2 regions of the Streptomyces sp. NPDC048514 genome follow, and region 2 is predicted to be linked to the other one. Evidence: riboswitches for the same ligand, from Rfam matches in the RefSeq annotation. Region 2 holds a riboswitch; the other holds the start of a gene.
What was found. A riboswitch is a leader RNA that binds a small molecule or an ion and turns the genes downstream of it on or off. The one in region 2 is predicted to bind S-adenosylmethionine.

Region 1: linked by a shared signal. The riboswitch ahead of ACGFT2_RS32815 (aminotransferase class V-fold PLP-dependent enzyme) and the one ahead of thrC (threonine synthase) in region 2 are both predicted to bind S-adenosylmethionine.

The regions. Positions count from the first base shown of each region.
Region 1 is NZ_JBICWT010000017.1:189,841-199,089, forward strand. Features, by position in the region: gene ACGFT2_RS32790 (NlpC/P60 family protein) at 1-500, opposite strand, end outside; gene ACGFT2_RS32795 (NYN domain-containing protein) at 713-2,056, opposite strand; gene ACGFT2_RS32800 (hypothetical protein) at 2,102-2,341, opposite strand; gene ACGFT2_RS32805 (rhomboid family intramembrane serine protease) at 2,496-3,287, shown strand; gene ACGFT2_RS32810 (Lrp/AsnC family transcriptional regulator) at 3,284-3,565, shown strand; gene ACGFT2_RS32815 (aminotransferase class V-fold PLP-dependent enzyme) at 3,779-5,140, opposite strand; SAM riboswitch class IV at 5,321-5,437, opposite strand; gene trpD (anthranilate phosphoribosyltransferase) at 5,523-6,587, opposite strand; gene ACGFT2_RS32825 (cytochrome bc complex cytochrome b subunit) at 6,709-8,367, opposite strand; gene ACGFT2_RS32830 (Rieske 2Fe-2S domain-containing protein) at 8,364-9,249, opposite strand, start outside.
Region 2 is NZ_JBICWT010000004.1:524,802-534,050, reverse strand. Features, by position in the region: gene ACGFT2_RS11150 (trehalose-6-phosphate synthase) at 1-34, opposite strand, end outside; gene ACGFT2_RS11145 (glucosyl-3-phosphoglycerate synthase) at 121-1,065, opposite strand; SAM riboswitch class I at 1,195-1,337, shown strand; gene thrC (threonine synthase) at 1,355-2,638, shown strand; gene ACGFT2_RS11135 (MoaD/ThiS family protein) at 2,635-2,910, shown strand; gene ACGFT2_RS11130 (cold-shock protein) at 3,360-3,563, shown strand; gene groL (chaperonin GroEL) at 3,923-5,545, shown strand; gene ACGFT2_RS11120 (polysaccharide deacetylase family protein) at 5,639-7,201, opposite strand; gene ACGFT2_RS11115 (hypothetical protein) at 7,198-7,368, opposite strand; gene ACGFT2_RS11110 (glycosyltransferase) at 7,365-8,843, opposite strand; gene ACGFT2_RS11105 (nucleotide sugar dehydrogenase) at 8,840-9,249, opposite strand, start outside.

The DNA.
Region 1 (9,249 bases), on a different contig from region 2:
TTGAGCTTCTCGGTCGCCTCTGCCCGCTCCTGGGCCAGTTCGCGCTGTTTGTCCTGGATCTTCTTCAGGGCCTCGACCTGCTGGCCGCTCAACTGGTCGAGCGTGGAGGCCTTGTCGAGGTAGTCGTCCGGATCCGAGGACAGGAAGAGCTGCACCGAGGGGTCGATGCCGCCTGAGCGGTACTGCGCGGTGGCCAGCGAACCCAGGCCGTCGCGGAGCTTGTTGAGGTCCTGCTGACCGCGGGCGACGTTGTCCTGGATGGTGGAGATTTCCTTCTGCAGCTTCTGCTGCCTCTCCTTGGCCCCGTTGTACTTCTCGGTGGCCTGCTCGGCCTGCTCGTAGAGCTTGTCGACCTTCGCCTTCACCTCGTCCTTGTTCAGCTTCTCGCTGGGAGCGGCGTTGGCGGCGTTCGCGCTGAGCGCGACGGCGGCGGCGGCTGCGGTGGTCAGCACGGTCACACGCGTGCGGCTCGGCTGCTTGGGTCGACGATGGGACGCCACGGAGGAGGAACTCCTTCTTGTGAGTGACCACCCGTTCGGAGGTTCGAGCCCAGACCCTAGTGACCCAGTTGTGATCAGTTCAAATCCTCGCGGCAAAAAACCCGGTCGCGCAATGCATTCTTTGCACGCAACTCACATGCAGTGATGCTCGATTGACACTGCGCTGCGTGACGATCCGGCTAATTCGGGCAATGCCCGTGCCCGTTGGACCTTCAGGACAGTCGCTTGAGAAGCACCGCAGAGGCCACGGGTCGGGCACCGGCCTTGGCGACCCCGTCGGCCACCTCCCGGTCGGTGGAGGCGACGATGACCGGACGGCCCGGCGGTTCCGCACGCACGATCTGGCGGATCAGTTCGTCCGCCGTGATGCCCGGCTTGGAGAACAGCACCCGCACCCCGCGCGGCGGCGCGAGCAGCACCGGCGCGGCCAGTTCGGCGCCGTCGAAGACGCACGTCACCTCGGCGCCGGTCTGCGCGGCGAGCGCCGAGAGCTGGCCGAGCAGCCTGAGCCGCTGCTTCTCCAGCGGCATCTGCGGATAGCCGGTCTTGGTGACGTTGTAGCCGTCGACCACCAGATGCACCTGCGGCAGCGCGAGCAACTGGTCGAGGATCGCCGGGTCGTTCTCGGACAGCGCGCGGGCGGCGATGTCCTTCGGGGTCATCCGTCCCGGCTCCACCGCGTCCACGGTCTCGGCCGGGCGCACGGAGACCGGCGGCAGGGCGAGTTCGCGCCGGAGGCCCTGGGTGGCGTCCAGGAGGGTGTCGAGCAGCAGCCGCACCCGCATGTCCTCGACGCTGCGGCCCTCCCGGGCGGCCCGCCGGGTGGCCTCCAGCGCCGCCTCGGCCTCGCCGAGCCGCCCCTTGAGCCGGCGGGACTCGCTCTCGGCGGCCGACACCTGCAGCTGTGACTCGGCGCGCACGGCGTCGGTCTCGGCGTGCAGCTTGCGCAGCGCGGCCTCGCCCCGCTTCACGTCACTGTGCGCGGCACGCAGCTTGCGGTGCAGGGATTCGGCCTCCTTCTTCGCCGACTCCAGCTCCGCACGCAGCCGTTCGGTCTCGGCCCGGGTGTGGTCGCGGGCCTGGGCCAGCTCGGCGCGCAGCCGCTCCAGTTCGGCCCGGCTCTCCTCGTCCACCCGCTCGGCGTGTGCGCGCTGGGCCTCCTCGCCGGCCGCGGTGACCAGCTTCACCCAGCCCGCCGGCCGCAGTACGTAGGCCGCGGCCGCCACATCGAGCGGGTCCGCGGCCGGGGGCGGGGAGCCGGAGTCGAGGGCGCCCGCGAGTTCTGCTTGCGCCTCTCTGAACTTCTCCCCGATCCGCTGCCGGAACAGCGGATCGGTCTCCAGCGCCGCCGCCATCGCGTTTCCGGCGAACTTCGCCCGGCGGTTGGGGGCGAACCGGGCGTACTGCCTCAGCTGGGCGGGCAGTTCCGCCACGGTCAGGCCGCCGAAGCCCTCCGAGACGATCTGCACGACCCGCCGGCGCACACCGTCGGGCAGCGGACGGTCAAGCACCTCGGCGGTGCCGTCGCCCGGCCCCCCGCCTGCGGTCTCCACCATCCGTCACACCCCACTACTTCCGCTGTTCCCCGGGGGCCGCTCCACTCAGGAGCCGGCACCCGGCCTGTCCACGAGTTCCACCTGGTCCACCGCGTTGCACCAGCGGCAGCGCACCGACTCGATGGTCTCACTGACCACCTCGCGCTCCTCCACCGTCGGTGCGCCGGCCAGGTCGAGATGGACGTACTCGACGACCTTCGACGAGCGGGTCACGTCGAACCGGGTGAGGTTGCCGCACAAGGCGCAGCGCCATCGCGTCGTGGCGGTCGGCAGGGGAACCGTCATCGTCGTCGTCCGCTTCCTTCTCGTTCTCGGCGCGCGCCGCCGGCCGGCGCGTGTGGCTCGTAACCCTACGGCCTGGCGGGTACTCGCCGCCCGTCTGTTCACGGCGGCGAGGCGGTCTGTCAGCTTGCGTCCCGTTACGTCATGCTCTGTAGTCATGATCAGCACCTGGAGCACGGCGGCCGGCAGGACACTCAGAGCGGTCCGGGGATCCTCGGCCCCGATGACATACGGCCTCATCGCCCTGTGCTGCCTGATCTTCGTCCTGAGCCCGGCCTCCGGGCTCACCCGGGCGAACGGCACCGGGGACGCGATGCTGGCCGCGCAGCGGACGTACTTCCACCGCTGGGGGGTGGTCCCGGCCGACCTGTTCGACGGAGCCGCCCGCGATGCGCTCACCCCGGCCACCGCCCTGTTCGTGCACGGCAGCTGGGTGCATCTGCTGGGCAACATGCTCTTCCTCTTCGTCTTCGGGGCGATGACCGAGGAGCGGATGGGCCGGGTGCAGTTCACCCTCTTCTACGCCTGCTGCGGCTACCTGGCCCTGCTCGGCTACGCGGCCGCCAACGCCGCCTCCGAGCAGTCGCTGGTGGGCGCCTCCGGAGCGATCTCGGCGGTCCTCGGAGCGTTCCTCTACCTGTTCCCCCGCGCGCGCGTGACCAGTCTTCTGCCGTTCCTGTTCTTCCTGCCGCTGCGCTTCCCCGCCTGGGTCGTGCTGCCCTGCTGGGCGGCCCTGCAGTGGCTCGCGGCGGGCCGCGCCTCCGACGGCCCCGGCGTGGCCTACCTCGCCCACCTGGTGGGCTTCGGGCTCGGCTTCGGTTACGCCTGGGCGCGCTACGGCAGCCGGAGGGGCCCGAAGGGCCGCCTCGGGAGGGCCGTGGCGGGAGACGGGAGGGCTAGAGTGAAGGCCGCACCGGCCCCGGCTCCCGAGGGAGAGAACCAACCGTGATCACCGCGATCGTCCTCATCAAGACCAGCGTGGACCGGATCCCCGAGATCGCGGAGCAGATCGCCGCGCTGGAGAGCGTCAGCGAGGTCTTCTCGGTCACGGGCACCTACGACCTGATCGCCATGGTCCGGGTACGGCAGCACGAGGACCTGGCCGAGGTGATCCCGGGCCGGATCAGCAGGATCCCGGGCGTGGAGGGCACCGACACGCACGTGGCGTTCCGCACCTACTCCCAGCACGACCTGGAAGCCGCGTTCGCGATCGGCCTGGACAACTAGCCGGCCACGTCCAGCGCGGCGACGCCGGTGCCCGGGGCGGCGCGGGGACGCCGGCGCCCGGGGCGGCGCGGGGACGGCACCCGCGGGCGCCCGGGACCGGGGTCGACGACCGCGGGCGCCGGGGGCGACGACCGCGGGCGACCGGAGCGTGCCGGCCGCCGCCACGGCGCCGCCCGCCCCCTCCGGGGCGGCCCCGGGCGGCCCCTCCTGGGCTCAGACCGCGGGGACGCAGCGGCCGTCCTCCGTGCGGTAGCGCCACTTCGCACCGTCCCGGACCAGCTCCTTCACGGCGTCCACGAACCGCTCCACGTGCTCGTCCGGCGTGCCCGCGCCGAAGCTCACGCGGATGGCGTTCAGCGACTTCTCGCCCGGGGCCGCCTCCGGTGCGCCGCACTCGCCCTGGGCCTGCGGGTCGCTGCCCAGCAGGGTGCGGACCAGCGGATGGGCGCAGAACAGGCCGTCGCGGACGCCGATGCCGTACTCGGCCGAGAGGGCGGCGGCGAAGTGCGAGCTGTTCCAGCCCTCGACCACGAAGGAGATGACGCCGACGCGCGGGGCGTCGTCGCCGAACAGGGAGAGGATCCGCACCTCGGGCACCTCGGCGAAGCCCTCGCGGACGGTGCGGACCAGGTGCTGCTCCCGGGCGACGAGCGAGTCCCAGCCGGCCTCGGTGAGCGCCTTGCAGGCCGACGCGATGGAGTAGGCGCCGATGACGTTCGGGGAGCCGGCCTCGTGGCGGGCGGCGCTCTCGTGCCACTCCACGTCCACTCCCCCGTCGGTGCGCCGGGAGACCTTGCGGCTGGCGCCCCCGCCCGCCAGGTACGGCTCGGCCGCCCGCAGCCAGTCGGCACGGCCGGCCAGCACGCCGGAGCCGAAGGGGGCGTACAGCTTGTGCCCGGAGAACGCGACCCAGTCGACGTCCAGGTCACGGACGTCCACCGGGTGGTGCGGGGCGAGCTGGGCGGCGTCCAGAACGATCCGGGCGCCGTGCGCGTGCGCCGCGGCGGCCAGCTCCCGCACCGGCCACAGCTCCCCGGTGACGTTCGAGGCGCCGGTGACACAGACCAGGGCCGGGCCGTGCGGGTCGCGTTCGGCGAGGGCCCGCTCCAGGGTCTCCACCGCCTGCCGGGGGGTGCGCGGGGCGTTGAGGTAGCTGACCTGGGCGTCCTGCCAGGGCAGCAGGGAGGCGTGGTGCTCGGTCTCGAAGACGAAGACCTGGCAGTCGGCGGGCAGGGCCCGGGCCAGCAGGTTCAGCGAGTCGGTGGTCGACCGGGTGAAGATCACCTGGTCGTCCTCCCGGCAGCCGAGGAACGCGGCGACCGTCGTGCGGGCGTTCTCGAACAGGTCGGTGGAGAGCTGCGAGAGGTAGCCGGCACCGCGGTGGACGCTGCCGTAGTACGGCGCGTAGGCGGCGACGTCGTCCCAGACGCGCTGGAGGGCGGGGGCGCTGGCCGCGTAGTCCAGGGCGGCGTAGCCGACCTCGCCGCCCGTCACGAGCGGAACGGTGACGTCCCGGCCCAGCACGGGCAGCGGGGCACAGACGAGCTGGTCGGCGGCAGCGGTGATGACGGACATGGGTGAACTCCCGTGCGAGCAGGTGGGACTCGTCGCGCGAGCGGACACGGCTCGAGCGCGGACGAGGGAAAAGGGCTGTGCGGAGGCGGGGCTCTGCGGCCCTATCGCATTCGCTTGCTCACGGGGGGCTCCCTCGATGACCAGGACCCCTGGCCCCGCGCTCGTCACGAGCGCGCGAGGGGTCCGCGCTTGCCGCAGACCTTGCTGTCCGCGACCTGGTCTTCACCCGGGGCACCCCGCCACGGACGGAGGGTTGCCGGACAGTCGGCCGGGGCCTCATGACTGTCACTCATGACCTGGTTCAGTATCCTGCCACACGATCTTCGGCGCGCAAGGCGCAGTCCGGCATATGGACTGCGCCGTGCCGCAGACCGCCCCGGGGTCAGGCGTTGCTCGCCGCCACCCAGCGCTCCAGCGCCCGCTTGGCCGCGCCCGAGTCGACCGACTCCCGCGCCTCGGCGATGCCGGCGCGCAGCTGGTCGGCGAGCGGCGCGTCCGTGGGCCGCAGCGCGACGAGCGCGGCCGCCGAGTTCAGCAGGACCGCCTCCCGCACCGGCCCCCGCTCGCCGTCCAGCAGGCGACGCGCGACCGCCGCGTTGTAGGCCGCGTCGGCGCCGCGCAGGGCGTCCACCGGCACGAGACCGATGCCCACGTCCCGCGGGTCGAAGGTCTCCTCCGAGACCTTGCCGTCGCGGACCACCCACACCCGGGAGGTGGCGGTGACGGTCAGCTCGTCCAGGCCGTCGTCGCCCCGGAAGACCAGTGCCGAGTTGCCCCGCTCGGCGAGGACCCCGGCCACGATCGGCGCCATCCGCGGGTCGGCCACCCCGACCGCCTGGGCGCGCACCTTGGCCGGGTTGGTCAGCGGGCCGAGCACGTTGAACGTGGTCCGGATGCCCAGCTGGCCGCGGGCCGCCGCCACATGGCGCAGGGACGGGTGGAACTTCACCGCGAAGCAGATGGTGATGCCGGCTTCCTCGGCGACCTCGGCGACCCGTCTCGGGGTCAGGTTCAGATTGATCCCGAGCTGCTCCAGGACGTCGGAGGACCCGGAGGCGGAGGAGGCCGCGCGGTTGCCGTGCTTGACGACCTTCGTGCCGGTGCCGGCGACGACGATCGAGGACATGGTGGAGATGTTCACCGTCTTGGCGCCGTCGCCGCCGGTGCCGACGATGTCGACCGCCGGGCCGGGCACCTCGATCACGTTGGCGTGCTCGTACATCGTCCGGACGAGACCGGAGATCTCCTCGACCGTCTCGCCCTTGGCCCGCAGCGCCACCATGAAGCCCGCGATCTGGGCGTCGGTCGCCTCACCGCGCATGATCAGGTCCATCGCCCACGCGGCCTCGTCGGCGGACAGGTCCCGGCCGGTCAGCAGGCCGTTCAGCAGGACGGGCCAGGAACGGCCCGCCGCGGTGTCGCCTCCAGCGGGGGTCACAGCGCTCATCAGCCGCTCCTCGTACACAGTCCTGCAAGGTCGTACACCACCCTATCCAGCCCGGAGCACGGCCAAGGGCCCCGTCCGTAACCCGGACGGGGCCCTTGGCCGTGGTGTGGCGACGCGGGGATCAGTGGTGGCCGTGGCCGCTCGTGATCTCCTTGTACTCCTCGACGGTCGGCTTCGTGATCTGGCTGTCCTCGCCGTAGTAGGCGGTGGAGAGCTTCGCGCGCAGCTTCTCCGAGCCCTTCACCTTGCGCTCGACACCGTTCTCGTCGACCGCCGGACCGATCTCGGCCGGCCGGTACTGCTCGTGCGCGGTGAGCGTGTGCAGCTGCTCCTGGCTGAGCGGCTCGTGCACCTCGATGAACTCACCGTGCGGCAGCCGCTTGATGATGCCGGTCTCGCGGCCGTGCAGCACCTTGTCGCGGTCGCGGCGCTGCAGACCGAGGCAGATCCGCTTGGTGACGATGAACGCGATGACCGGTCCGACGACGAAGAAGATCCGGACGAACCAGGTGACGGCGTTGATCGACAGCTGGAAGTGCGTGGCCCACAGGTCGTTGCCGCCGCCGACCAGGGTGATCATGTAGATCGTCACCCAGGCGACACCGAAGGCGGTGCGGGTCGGGGCGTTGCGCGGGCGGTCCAGGATGTGGTGCTCGCGCTTGTCGCCGGTGACCCAGGACTCGATGAACGGGTAGACCGCGATCGCCGCCAGGACCAGCGGGAAGAGCACCAGCGGGATGAACACGCCCAGGACGAGCGTGTGACCCCAGAGGTTGATCTCCCAGCCCGGCATGAAGCGGATCAGACCCTCGGCGAAGCCCATGTACCAGTCGGGCTGGGCGCCGGTGGACACCTGGTCCGGGCGGTAGGGGCCCATGGCCCAGATCGGGTTGATCTGGGCGATCGCCGCGATGGCCGCGATGACACCGAAGACCAGGAAGAAGAAGCCTCCGGCCTTGGCCATGTAGACCGGCAGCAGCGGCATGCCGACGACGTTCTTCTCGCTCTTGCCGGGGCCCGCGTACTGCGTGTGCTTGTGGTAGAAGACCAGGATCAGGTGGCCGACCACCAGGCCGAGCATGATGCCCGGCAGCAGCAGGATGTGGATCGAGTAGAACCGCGCCACGAAGTCGTGGCCGGGGAACTCGCCGCCGAAGAGGAAGAACGACAGGTACGTGCCGACGATCGGCACGGACAGGATCGCGCCCTCCATGAAGCGGACACCGGTGCCGGAGAGCAGGTCGTCCGGGAGCGAGTAACCGGTGAAGCCGGTGAACATGCCCAGGACGAACAGCAGGAAGCCGAACAGCCAGTTGATCTCACGCGGCTTGCGGAACGCGCCGGTGAAGAAGACGCGCATCATGTGCACGAACATGCCGGCGAGGAAGATCAGCGCCGCCCAGTGGTGGATCTGCCGGACCAGCAGACCACCGCGCACGTCGAAGGAGATGTGCAGCGTCGAGCTGAACGCCTCCGACATCAGCTGTCCCTGGAGCGGGACGTAGGAGCCGTGGTACTCCACCTCGTTCATCGACGGGTGGAAGAACAGTGTCAGGTAGACACCCGTCAGGATGATGATGGTGAAGCTGTAGAGGCAGACCTCGCCCAGCATGAACGACCAGTGGTCGGGGAAGATCTTGCGCATGTTGGACTTGGCCAGGGAGTAGATCCCGAGCCGTCCGTCCGCCCAGTCGGCGATTCGCTCGCCGGCCGGTGCCTTGCCGCGAGAGCGGCCCGCCGCGTCGGCGGATGGATTCGTTTCGTTCGCTGCAGTACTCATCCGCGCTCCCAGAATGCAGGACCGACGGGCTCCTCGAAGTCGCCGAGCGCCTGGAGGTAACCCTCACTGTCCACACCGATGCGCAGCTGCGGAAGGGCGTGGCCGGCGGGGCCGAAGATCACTCGGGCGCCGTCGGAGAGGTCGAAGGTGGACTGGTGGCACGGGCACAGCACGTGGTGCGTCTGCTGCTCGTAGAGCGAGATCGGGCAGCCGACGTGGGTGCAGATCTTCGAGAACGCGACGATGCCCTCGTGCGCCCAGTCGAGCTCGCGCTTGTCCTTGATGTTGCCCGGCTGGAGCCGGACGATCATCAGGGCCGCCTTGGCGATCTCCGTCTGGAACTCCTCGGACTTCTCCTCCAGGCCGTCGGGCTTGGCGAAGGTGAGCGAGCCGACGGCGACGTCCTCGGGACGCAGCGGCTGGTTGGTGTTCATGTTGACCAGGCGCTTGCCCTTGGCCCACAGGGTGTGGCGCAGCGTGCTGTGAGGCAGCGGCCCGAGGTCGCGCAGCAGCATGACACCGGAGAGCGGCACCAGGGTGAGCGCGCCGAACATCGTGTTGCGGATCAGCTTGCGGCGGCCGATCGCCGACTCCTTCGCGCCCTCGCGGAAGTCGTCGTGGACCTTCGTGCGCAGCTCGGGCGACGCCTCGATCGGGTGACGCTCGTCGGCGATCTCCACGTCGGACATCAGGGTGCGGGCCCAGTGGACCGCGCCCGCGCCGATGCAGAACAGGGCCGTGCCGAGGGTCAGGCCGAGCGCGAAGTTGAGCGCGCTGAGGTGACCGATCGGGAAGACGAAGATCGTCTTGTCGTGCGGGATCGCGACGTACGAGGCGATGAAGCCGACGGTGGCCAGCATCGACACCGTGAACATCAGGGCG
Region 2 (9,249 bases):
CGACCAGTACCTCAGCACCGTGGGTCGAAGCCATACGCCTCAACCTAGCCCGGCCCGGAAACGCTCAAACGTACGGTCTGCCCCAGAGGGGGGCCGTATACAGCCGTTCTCCGTGCGCCTTCAGGCCACCCGCCGGGCGGCGTACTCCGCGATCTCCGTCATCGGCGGGCGTTCCTCGGTGTCCACCGAGTAGGTGCGCGGCTCGAAACCGGCCGCGCCCCGCTCGAACTGGGTGAGGGCGGGCCGGACCAGGTGCCCGCGGGCCAGCCGGAGCTGGGCGGTGCGGTAGATGGCGGCGGCCATCCGGCCCAGCGCCTGGCCGTCCTGGTGGCGGTGCCGGCGCACCCCCACGTCCACCTGGGCCAGCGCGTCGAGCCCCACCAGATGCAGGGCGTCCACCAGCATGCCCAGCTCAACGCCGTAGCCCACCGGGAACGGCAGCCGTTCCAGCAGGGAGCGGCGGGCCGCGTACTCGCCGCCCAGGGGCTGCACGAAGCCGGCCAGTTGCGGCCAGTGGAGGTTCAGCAGCGGGCGGGCCATCAGCTCGGTGACCCGGCCGCCCTGACCCGCCGCGCCGCCCAGCGGGCGGTCGTACATGCCCTTGACCAGGTCCACCCCGGGCTCGGTGAGCAGCGGGCCGACGATCCCCGAGACGAAGTCGGCGGAGAACTCCCTGAGGTCCGCGTCGATGAAGCAGAGGATGTCCCCGCCGGTGACGAGCAGGGAGCGCCAGAGCACCTCGCCCTTGCCGGGGACGGCGGGGACGCGGGGCAGGATGTGGTCGCGGTGGACGACCCGGGCACCCGCGGCGGCGGCGACCGCTGAGGTGCGGTCGGTGGAGCCGGAGTCGATGACGACGATCTCGTCGACGAGCGGGACCCGTTCCACGAGGTCGCGGCGGATGACCGTGACGATGTCGCCGACGGTCTCCTCCTCGTTGAGCGCGGGCAGCACGACGCTGATCGTCTGCCCGGTGCGCTGCTTGGCGGCGAGGATCCGGTGGAGCGGGCGATCGGTCACGGACCAGGAGCGGGTGGCCAGCCAGCGCTCGACTTCTTCCAGCACGGTCTGCTGCTCCTCACGGTGTCTCGCGGTTCGGACGACTATCTCAACTGTCCCGGCCTTCGGTTACAGTCTTGAGCAACGCCGGTGACCATCGCATGTCGGGGGTCGCCCGCGTCCACAACCGAATACCGCTCATCCAGAGGGGCAGAGGGACACGGCCCGATGAAGCCCCGGCAACCCTCCAGCCGGTACTCGTCTTCCACGCGAGGCTCCCGGCTAGGGAAGGTGCCAAATCCGTCTCGCGGCGAGATGCGTCGCGAGGAAGATGAGGAGAAAGGGCCTCGCCTCCATGGCTGTGCAGACTGTTGCAAGCACCAGCACTTCCACCGTCGACCTCGGTCCCGCCGCCGCCCTGAGCTGTCGCGAGTGCGGGCACCGCGTCCCCCTCGGCCCGGTCTTCGCGTGCGAGGAGTGCTTCGGTCCGCTGGAGATCGCCTACGACTTCTCCGCCTACGGCACCGAAGAGCTGCGCGCCCGCATCGAGGCGGGCCCCGCGAACATCTGGCGGTACGCCCCGCTGCTGCCCGTCCCCGCCGACGTGGCCGACAAGCCCAACATCAATCCGGGCTGGACCAAGCTGGTCAAGGCCGACAACCTGGCGGCCGAGCTGGGCGTGACCGGCGGCCTCTTCGTCAAGGACGACTCCGGCAACCCGACGCACTCCTTCAAGGACCGCGTCGTCGCCCAGGCCCTGGAGGCCGCCCGCGCCTTCGGCTTCACCACGCTCTCCTGCTCCTCCACCGGCAACCTGGCCGGCGCCGTGGGCGCGGCGGCCGCCCGCGCCGGCTTCCGGTCCTGCGTGTTCATCCCGCACGACCTGGAGCAGGGCAAGGTGGTCATGGCCGCCGTCTACGGCGGTGAGCTGGTCGGCATCGAGGGCAACTACGACGACGTGAACCGCTTCTGCTCGGAGCTGATCGGCGACCCGGCCGGCGAGGGCTGGGGCTTCGTCAACGTCAACCTGCGGCCCTACTACGCCGAGGGCTCCAAGACCCTGGCGTACGAGATCTGCGAGCAGCTCGGCTGGCGGCTGCCGGACCAGCTCGTCGTGCCGATCGCCTCCGGCTCCCAGCTCACGAAGATCGACAAGGGTCTGCAGGAGCTGATCGGGCTCGGTCTGGTCGAGGACAGGCCGTACAAGATCTTCGGTGCGCAGGCCGAGGGCTGCTCGCCGGTGTCCACCGCCTTCAAGGCCGGTCACGACGTGGTGCGCCCGCAGAAGCCGAACACCATCGCCAAGTCCCTCGCCATCGGCAACCCGGCCGACGGCCCGTACGTCCTGGACATCGCGCGCCGCACCGGCGGTGCCGTGGAGGACGTGACGGACGAGGAGGTCGTGGACGCCATCAGGCTGCTGGCCCGCACCGAGGGCGTCTTCGCGGAGACCGCGGGCGGGGTGACCGTCGGTGTCACCCGCAAGCTGCTGGAGAACGGCCTGCTGGACCCGGCGAAGACCACGGTCGTCCTCAACACCGGCGACGGCCTGAAGACCCTGGACGCGGTGGCCGGCACCGGCCTCAGCGCCACCATCCGCCCGACCCTGGACTCCTTCCGAGAGGCTGGCCTCGCATGAGCGTGACCGTTCGCATCCCGACCATCCTGCGCACCTACACCGGCGGCCGGGCCGAGGTCGCCGCGGAGGGCGGGACCCTCTCCGAGGTCATCGAGGACCTGGAGAAGAACCACACGGGGATCGCCGCCCGGGTGCTGGACGATCAGGGCAAACTGCGCCGTTTCGTCAACGTCTACGTCAACGACGACGACGTCCGTTTCGAGCAGGGCCTGCAGACGGCCACCCCCGACGGCGCCGGTGTCTCGATCATTCCCGCCGTCGCCGGCGGCTGATGACCGAATGACCGATCATTACCTTCGGTAACAGCGGTTACGTATTGTTCATCGGATTGCCCCCTCCGTGAGAGAAGCGGAGGGGGCAATTCTGCGTGATTGAGCGCGGTACAGTTGGGGAACGCGGTCGCGGTCCACTGGTCGCGGTCCCTTGATTCATACCGCGCGACCCGACAAGAAGTAGCCAAAGTGTGTGGGTTGTATGCGGCTTTTTCGCACTTTTGCGGGGCCCGAATTGCCCCGAATTCAGGCGAATTCTCGCCACATTCCGGACCGGCCCCGTCCAGAATTCTCGTCCGATTGACCTGTTGCAGACGGCAGTTGGACAGATACATTCAGCCGCGGTCGACGCGTTCCGGCGCACGCCCCGTCCAATTGGTGGGGGCGAGGTCTGACCCGGGTCCGCGAAGTGTGGATCTGTGCAAGGGCCAGTAATAGGGGAGTTAGGCATGGCTCAGGGCACCGTCAAGTGGTTCAACGCGGAGAAGGGGTACGGCTTCATCGCGGTCGACGGTGGTGCGGACGTCTTCGTCCATTACAGCGCCATTCAGATGGACGGCTACCGCACCCTGGAAGAGGGCCAGCGGGTGGAGTTCGAGATCTCGCAGGGCCAGAAGGGCCCGCAGGCCGACATGGTTCGCCTCAGCGCCTGAACGTTTCTTGTCACGATGGGCCCGCACCTCGCAGAGGGTGCGGGCCCATCGTCGTGCCCGGCGCGCGCACCGGGCACGCGCGTGCCCCCGCGTGCCCCCGCGTGCCCGCGTGTTCCCGGCGTCGCCGTGTTCGCGGGCGGCTGACCGCCCCCACTGTCCCCCCGAGGGCGCTTGCACTCGACCATGCCGAGTGCTAATCATTGCGTTAGCACTCTGAAGGTGAGAGTGACAACGAAGGACCGGGTCGGTGAGGCCCGCAGGCCGGGTGGGGCAAGGAACCACAAGGCATGCGTGCCGTCCGTCGCGGGCGCGGGCGCGGTCCGAAGGAATCACCCCCAGTCCTGGAGGGACCACTTCACATGGCCAAGATCATCGCGTTCGACGAGGAGGCGCGGCGCGGCCTCGAGCGCGGCATGAACCAGCTCGCGGACGCCGTGAAGGTGACGCTCGGCCCCAAGGGCCGCAACGTCGTCCTCGAGAAGAAGTGGGGCGCCCCCACGATCACCAACGATGGTGTCTCCATCGCCAAGGAGATCGAGCTCGAGGACCCGTACGAGAAGATCGGCGCCGAGCTGGTCAAGGAAGTCGCCAAGAAGACGGACGACGTCGCCGGTGACGGTACGACCACCGCGACCGTCCTCGCCCAGGCGCTCGTCAAGGAAGGCCTGCGCAACGTCGCCGCCGGCGCCAACCCGATGGCGCTGAAGCGCGGTATCGAGAAGGCCGTCGAGGCCGTCTCCGCCGCCCTGCTCGAGCAGGCGAAGGACGTGGAGACCAAGGAGCAGATCGCCTCCACCGCGTCCATCTCCGCCGCCGACACCCAGATCGGCGAGCTGATCGCCGAGGCCATGGACAAGGTCGGCAAGGAAGGCGTCATCACCGTCGAGGAGTCCCAGACCTTCGGTCTGGAGCTGGAGCTCACCGAGGGTATGCGCTTCGACAAGGGCTACATCTCGGCGTACTTCGCCACCGACATGGAGCGGATGGAGGCGTCGCTCGACGACCCGTACATCCTGATCGCCAACTCCAAGATCTCCTCGGTCAAGGACCTGCTCCCGCTGCTGGAGAAGGTCATGCAGTCCGGCAAGCCGCTGCTGATCATCGCCGAGGACGTCGAGGGCGAGGCCCTGTCGACCCTGGTCGTCAACAAGATCCGCGGCACCTTCAAGTCCGTCGCCGTCAAGGCCCCGGGCTTCGGTGACCGCCGCAAGGCCATGCTCGGCGACATCGCCATCCTCACGGGCGGCGAGGTCATCTCCGAGGAGGTCGGCCTCAAGCTGGAGAACGCGACCCTGGACCTCCTGGGCCGCGCCCGCAAGGTCGTCATCACCAAGGACGAGACCACCATCGTCGACGGTGCCGGCTCCTCGGAGCAGGTCGGCGGCCGGGTCAACCAGATCCGCGCCGAGATCGAGAACAGCGACTCGGACTACGACCGCGAGAAGCTGCAGGAGCGCCTGGCGAAGCTCGCCGGCGGTGTCGCGGTCATCAAGGCCGGTGCCGCCACCGAGGTGGAGCTCAAGGAGCGCAAGCACCGCATCGAGGACGCCGTCCGCAACGCGAAGGCCGCCGTCGAGGAGGGCATCGTCGCCGGTGGTGGCGTGGCCCTGCTGCAGGCCTCCCAGGTCTTCGAGAAGCTGGAGCTCGAGGGTGACGAGGCGACCGGCGCCAACGCCGTGCGCATCGCGCTCGAGGCCCCGCTGAAGCAGATCGCCGTCAACGCCGGCCTCGAGGGCGGTGTCGTGGTGGAGAAGGTGCGCAACCTGACCCCGGGCCACGGCCTGAACGCCGCGACCGGCGAGTACGTCGACCTGGTCGCCGAGGGCATCATCGACCCGGCGAAGGTGACCCGCTCTGCCCTGCAGAACGCCGCCTCCATCGCCGCGCTGTTCCTCACCACCGAGGCCGTCATCGCCGACAAGCCGGAGAAGGCCGCCGCGCCGGCCGGCGGCGGCATGCCGGGCGGTGACATGGACTTCTGATCGGCCTCACGGTTGATCGCGTCCTGACCGAGGGCGGCCCTCCCTGTTCCGACAGGGAGGGCCGCCCTCGGGTCTTTTCCGCCGTAAGGCCGCTCAGGGCAGGACGCGCAGCGTCGTGAACCGCGGCCAGGCGGTGTCCGCGCCCTCGTTGCGCACGGCGATCGCGAGGCCGCCGCTGGTGCGCGCGGGAACGGGCCGGTTCGTGGCACGTACCACCAGCGAGGTGTCGTCCACGGTGATCCGTACCGCGCTCGGGGAGACCCCGATGCTCATCCGGCGCTGGGCCGCCGGGCGGAGTCTGCGGACCGTGACCCGCTCGTCCCCGCCGGCCGGCCGCTCCGTCACCCGCATTCCGGCCGCCGAGACCGTGACGACGACGGGGTCGAGGCTGCCGTGCCCGACCTCGACCGAGGTGCTCGTGTCCGTCCCGCTCAGGCGGCCGACGGTGGCGGTCACCCGGTAGGTGTTCCAGTCCGCCGTGGCCATCGGCAGATGGACGGCCGACACGTACGTGCCCTTCGCCGGTCCCTTGCCGGTCACCGCCGCCAGCCCGGTGCCCGACGGGCTCCCCGGGAACCGCCACTGCTCCGGATGGCGCAGCGGCTCGGACGCCTCGCGGGGCGAGCGGGATGCCCATTCCCGCAGCCGGCTCAGGAACGTCGCCTGAGTCGTGGTCCCGAGCACTTCGAGGCGCTGCACCTGCCCGGCCAGGGCGGCCCGCGGCCCTGCCGGCAGCGGGCGCGAGGAGTGGTTGGTGAGCGTGGCGGAGAACCGGGCCCGCAGCAGCCGTTCCAGGACGGAGGTGCCCCGGTCGCGCAGGTTCGTCGGCGCGGCCGTCTCCGAGAACGGGTAGGCGAACAGCTTGGGTGCCGGCAGGTCGTGGTCGGCGAAGGCCCGCAGGGACCGGTCGAGGTCGCCCTCGACGCGGGAGCGGTACTCCACCTCGGTCTCCAGCCGGTGCTTCGCGGGCAGCCAGAGCCGGTTGGCGAGCACGGCCCCGACGTGCCCGGCGGCGTCGATGGCCGCCCGGGAGTGGCCGAGGTGGGTGTGGTCCTGGAAGTCCCAGCGCCCGGAGCCGGCCATCCGGCCGATCTCGGACCAGGACAGGTAGTACGGGCGGTGGGTGCCGACCATGCCGGTGATCAGGTAGGACGCCGCGCGCATCTTGTGCTTGGCGAGGATCTGGTCGCCGTACACCCACAGTCCGCGGGTGCCGTCGTCGAAGGTCAGGTAGACGCTGCGCGCCGCCGGTGACCTGCCGGTGGCCAGGTAGCGGGTGAACTCCCCGGTGGTCAGGGAGCGGTAGCCCGCCGCGGCCAGCGCGGACAGCTGGGTGTCCAGCTGCTTGGGCGTGAGGGTGTACTCGTTGGTGGGGTGGGGGTTGACGTCGTGGTAGGCGAGGACGATGGGTGCGCCGGGGTGCGGGACGCTCGCCTGCGAGAGCTGTGCGTCCGTCGCGGAGACCGGTGCCGCGGCCTGCGCGGTCACCGCTTGCCGTGCGGCGTCGTAGTGCCACGCGGTGAGGAACGGGGTCGCCACGACGACCAGGGCGAGGGTGCCCAGGGCGGAGCGGACCAGCCCGCGGCGCAGCCGGCCACGGGCGGGGCGGGGACGCCCGGCGGAGGCCGTCGTACGGGAGGACGTGCGGCCCGTCACAGGGAGCCTCCCCGGGTGAGGACGACGTAGTAGAGGGCCACCACCGCTGCGGCCGAGAGCGCGGCGACGGTCAGCCGGGCCGCGGTGCGCAGGCGCCTGCGTAGCTGGGAGGTGCCGGGGGCAGCGGTGGTGACGGGCGTACCGGTCATCGTGTTCATGGTCGTCATGCGGGGGTCCTCGTCCAGATTCCGCGGCGCAGGGTGAGAGCGGCGTAGGGCAGCAGCCACGCCAGGACACAACAGGAGAGCAGGCTCATCAGGGGGCGGTAGCGCCAGCGCCGGTCGCCCGGGTTGTCCAGCCGGAAGGCCAGCCCCCACAGGGAGCCCTTGAGCAGCACGCCGGCCACGTAGAGCAGGGTGAGTCCGGCGGCCCAGTGCAGGGGGGCCCACACCAGGTGCAGAAAGACCAGGGCGGGGGCGGCCACCACCCACAGCGCGTGCCCGTAGTAGAGCAGCGCCGGGACCGGTCCGCGGCGCCACATGAAGCCGCCGGTGAAGAAGAGGTTGCGGATGAAGCTCTTCTTCCAGCGCACCTGCTGGTGCAGGAAGGGCCGCACCCGGGTCGGCACGTTCGTCCACACCCGGGCGGACCGGCTGTAGGCCACCAGCCAGCGCCGTTCGGGGTGGTCCTGGCCGGCGACGAACGGCGAGTCGGCGTGCCGGCGTTTGAGCGCGCGCCCGCGCCAGGCCTGGCCCAGCACGTACCCGGTCAGCTGCCGGTCGGTGGCGAACCGGAACGGGGCGCCCGCGAAACGGTCGTCCGCCCAGGCGGGCAGGTAGTTGTAGACGGCCTCGCGGCGGAACGCGGCCAGCGGTCCGGAGACGCAGCACACCGCGCCGAACGCCGACTCGGCCGCCTTCGCGATGCGGAACTGGCCCTCGTACCAGACGTCCTGGACCCGGGTCAGCACACTGGCGTGCGGGTTGAGGGCCCGGCAGTGCCCGCTGACCGCGCCGAGTTCGGGATGGCGGACCATCGCCCGTACGCACAGCCCGATCGCGTCCGGGGCGATGATGCAGTCGGAGTCGGTGAACACCAGCACGTCACCGTCGGCGACGGCACAGGCGCGCACCAGGGCCGCCTTCTTGCCGATGTTGCGGTCCAGCCGGATGACGGTGACGCCGAGTTCCTCCGCGAGGGCGTCGAGGATGGCGCCCGTGCCGTCCGTGGAGCCGTCGTCGACCACGACGACCTGCAGGTCTGGGTAGTCCGAGGCGGCCATCGAGCGGACGCACGCCTCGACGTTGCCGGCCTCGTCCTTGACGGCGAGCAGGAAGCTGACCTTCGGCCGCTCCGGCAGGGCCGGGAACTCCTCGTGCCCGCGGGCCCGGCGGCGCAGGGTGCGCACCGCGGGATCGTCGTACTGGGTGTAGGCCAGATAGAGCAGCCCGGCCGTGCCGGTCAGCACGGCGAGCCCGTACCAGGTGACCGGGCCCGACTCGTACGGCAGCCGGACCGCGCGACGGGCGATGAGCAGCAGGAGCGGCGTCAGGGCCACGAGTCCGAGCAGCCGTACCAGGCCGGCCCGCTCGCGCGGGTCCATGGCCTCCATGGCGCGGCCCACGCGGGTCCGCAGCCGGCGGCCGGCGGAGGAGCCGGCCGGGGCGTGGAGGAACGGCGGAGTGCCGAGGGCGGCGGTCACCGGGTGACGGTCGGGATCGGGGAGCGGAACCGGTGGCGGGTGTCCAGCACCCGCGGCGCTCCGTCCAGCCAGTCGAGGTCGGCGCCCGGGTGGGCGGTGTGCACGATCACCAGGTCCCAGAGCGCATGCTCCGGCTGCGGCTCGGACCGCAGCTCCCGGCCGGCCACCGTGAGGCTGGGCACGTGGCCGTCGCTGTAGTGCACGTCGGCGCCCTGGTCCGCGAGCAGCCCGAGCAGCCGTAGCGCCGGGCTCTCCCGCACGTCGGACACGCCCGGTTTGTAGGCGACGCCGAGGACCAGGATCCGGGCGCCGTCCAGGCCGATGCCGTCGGCGCCCAGCAGGTCCGCGGCCTGCGCGGTGACCTGCGCGGGCCGTTCGCGCAGGGCGGTCATGGCGGTGCGCAGCA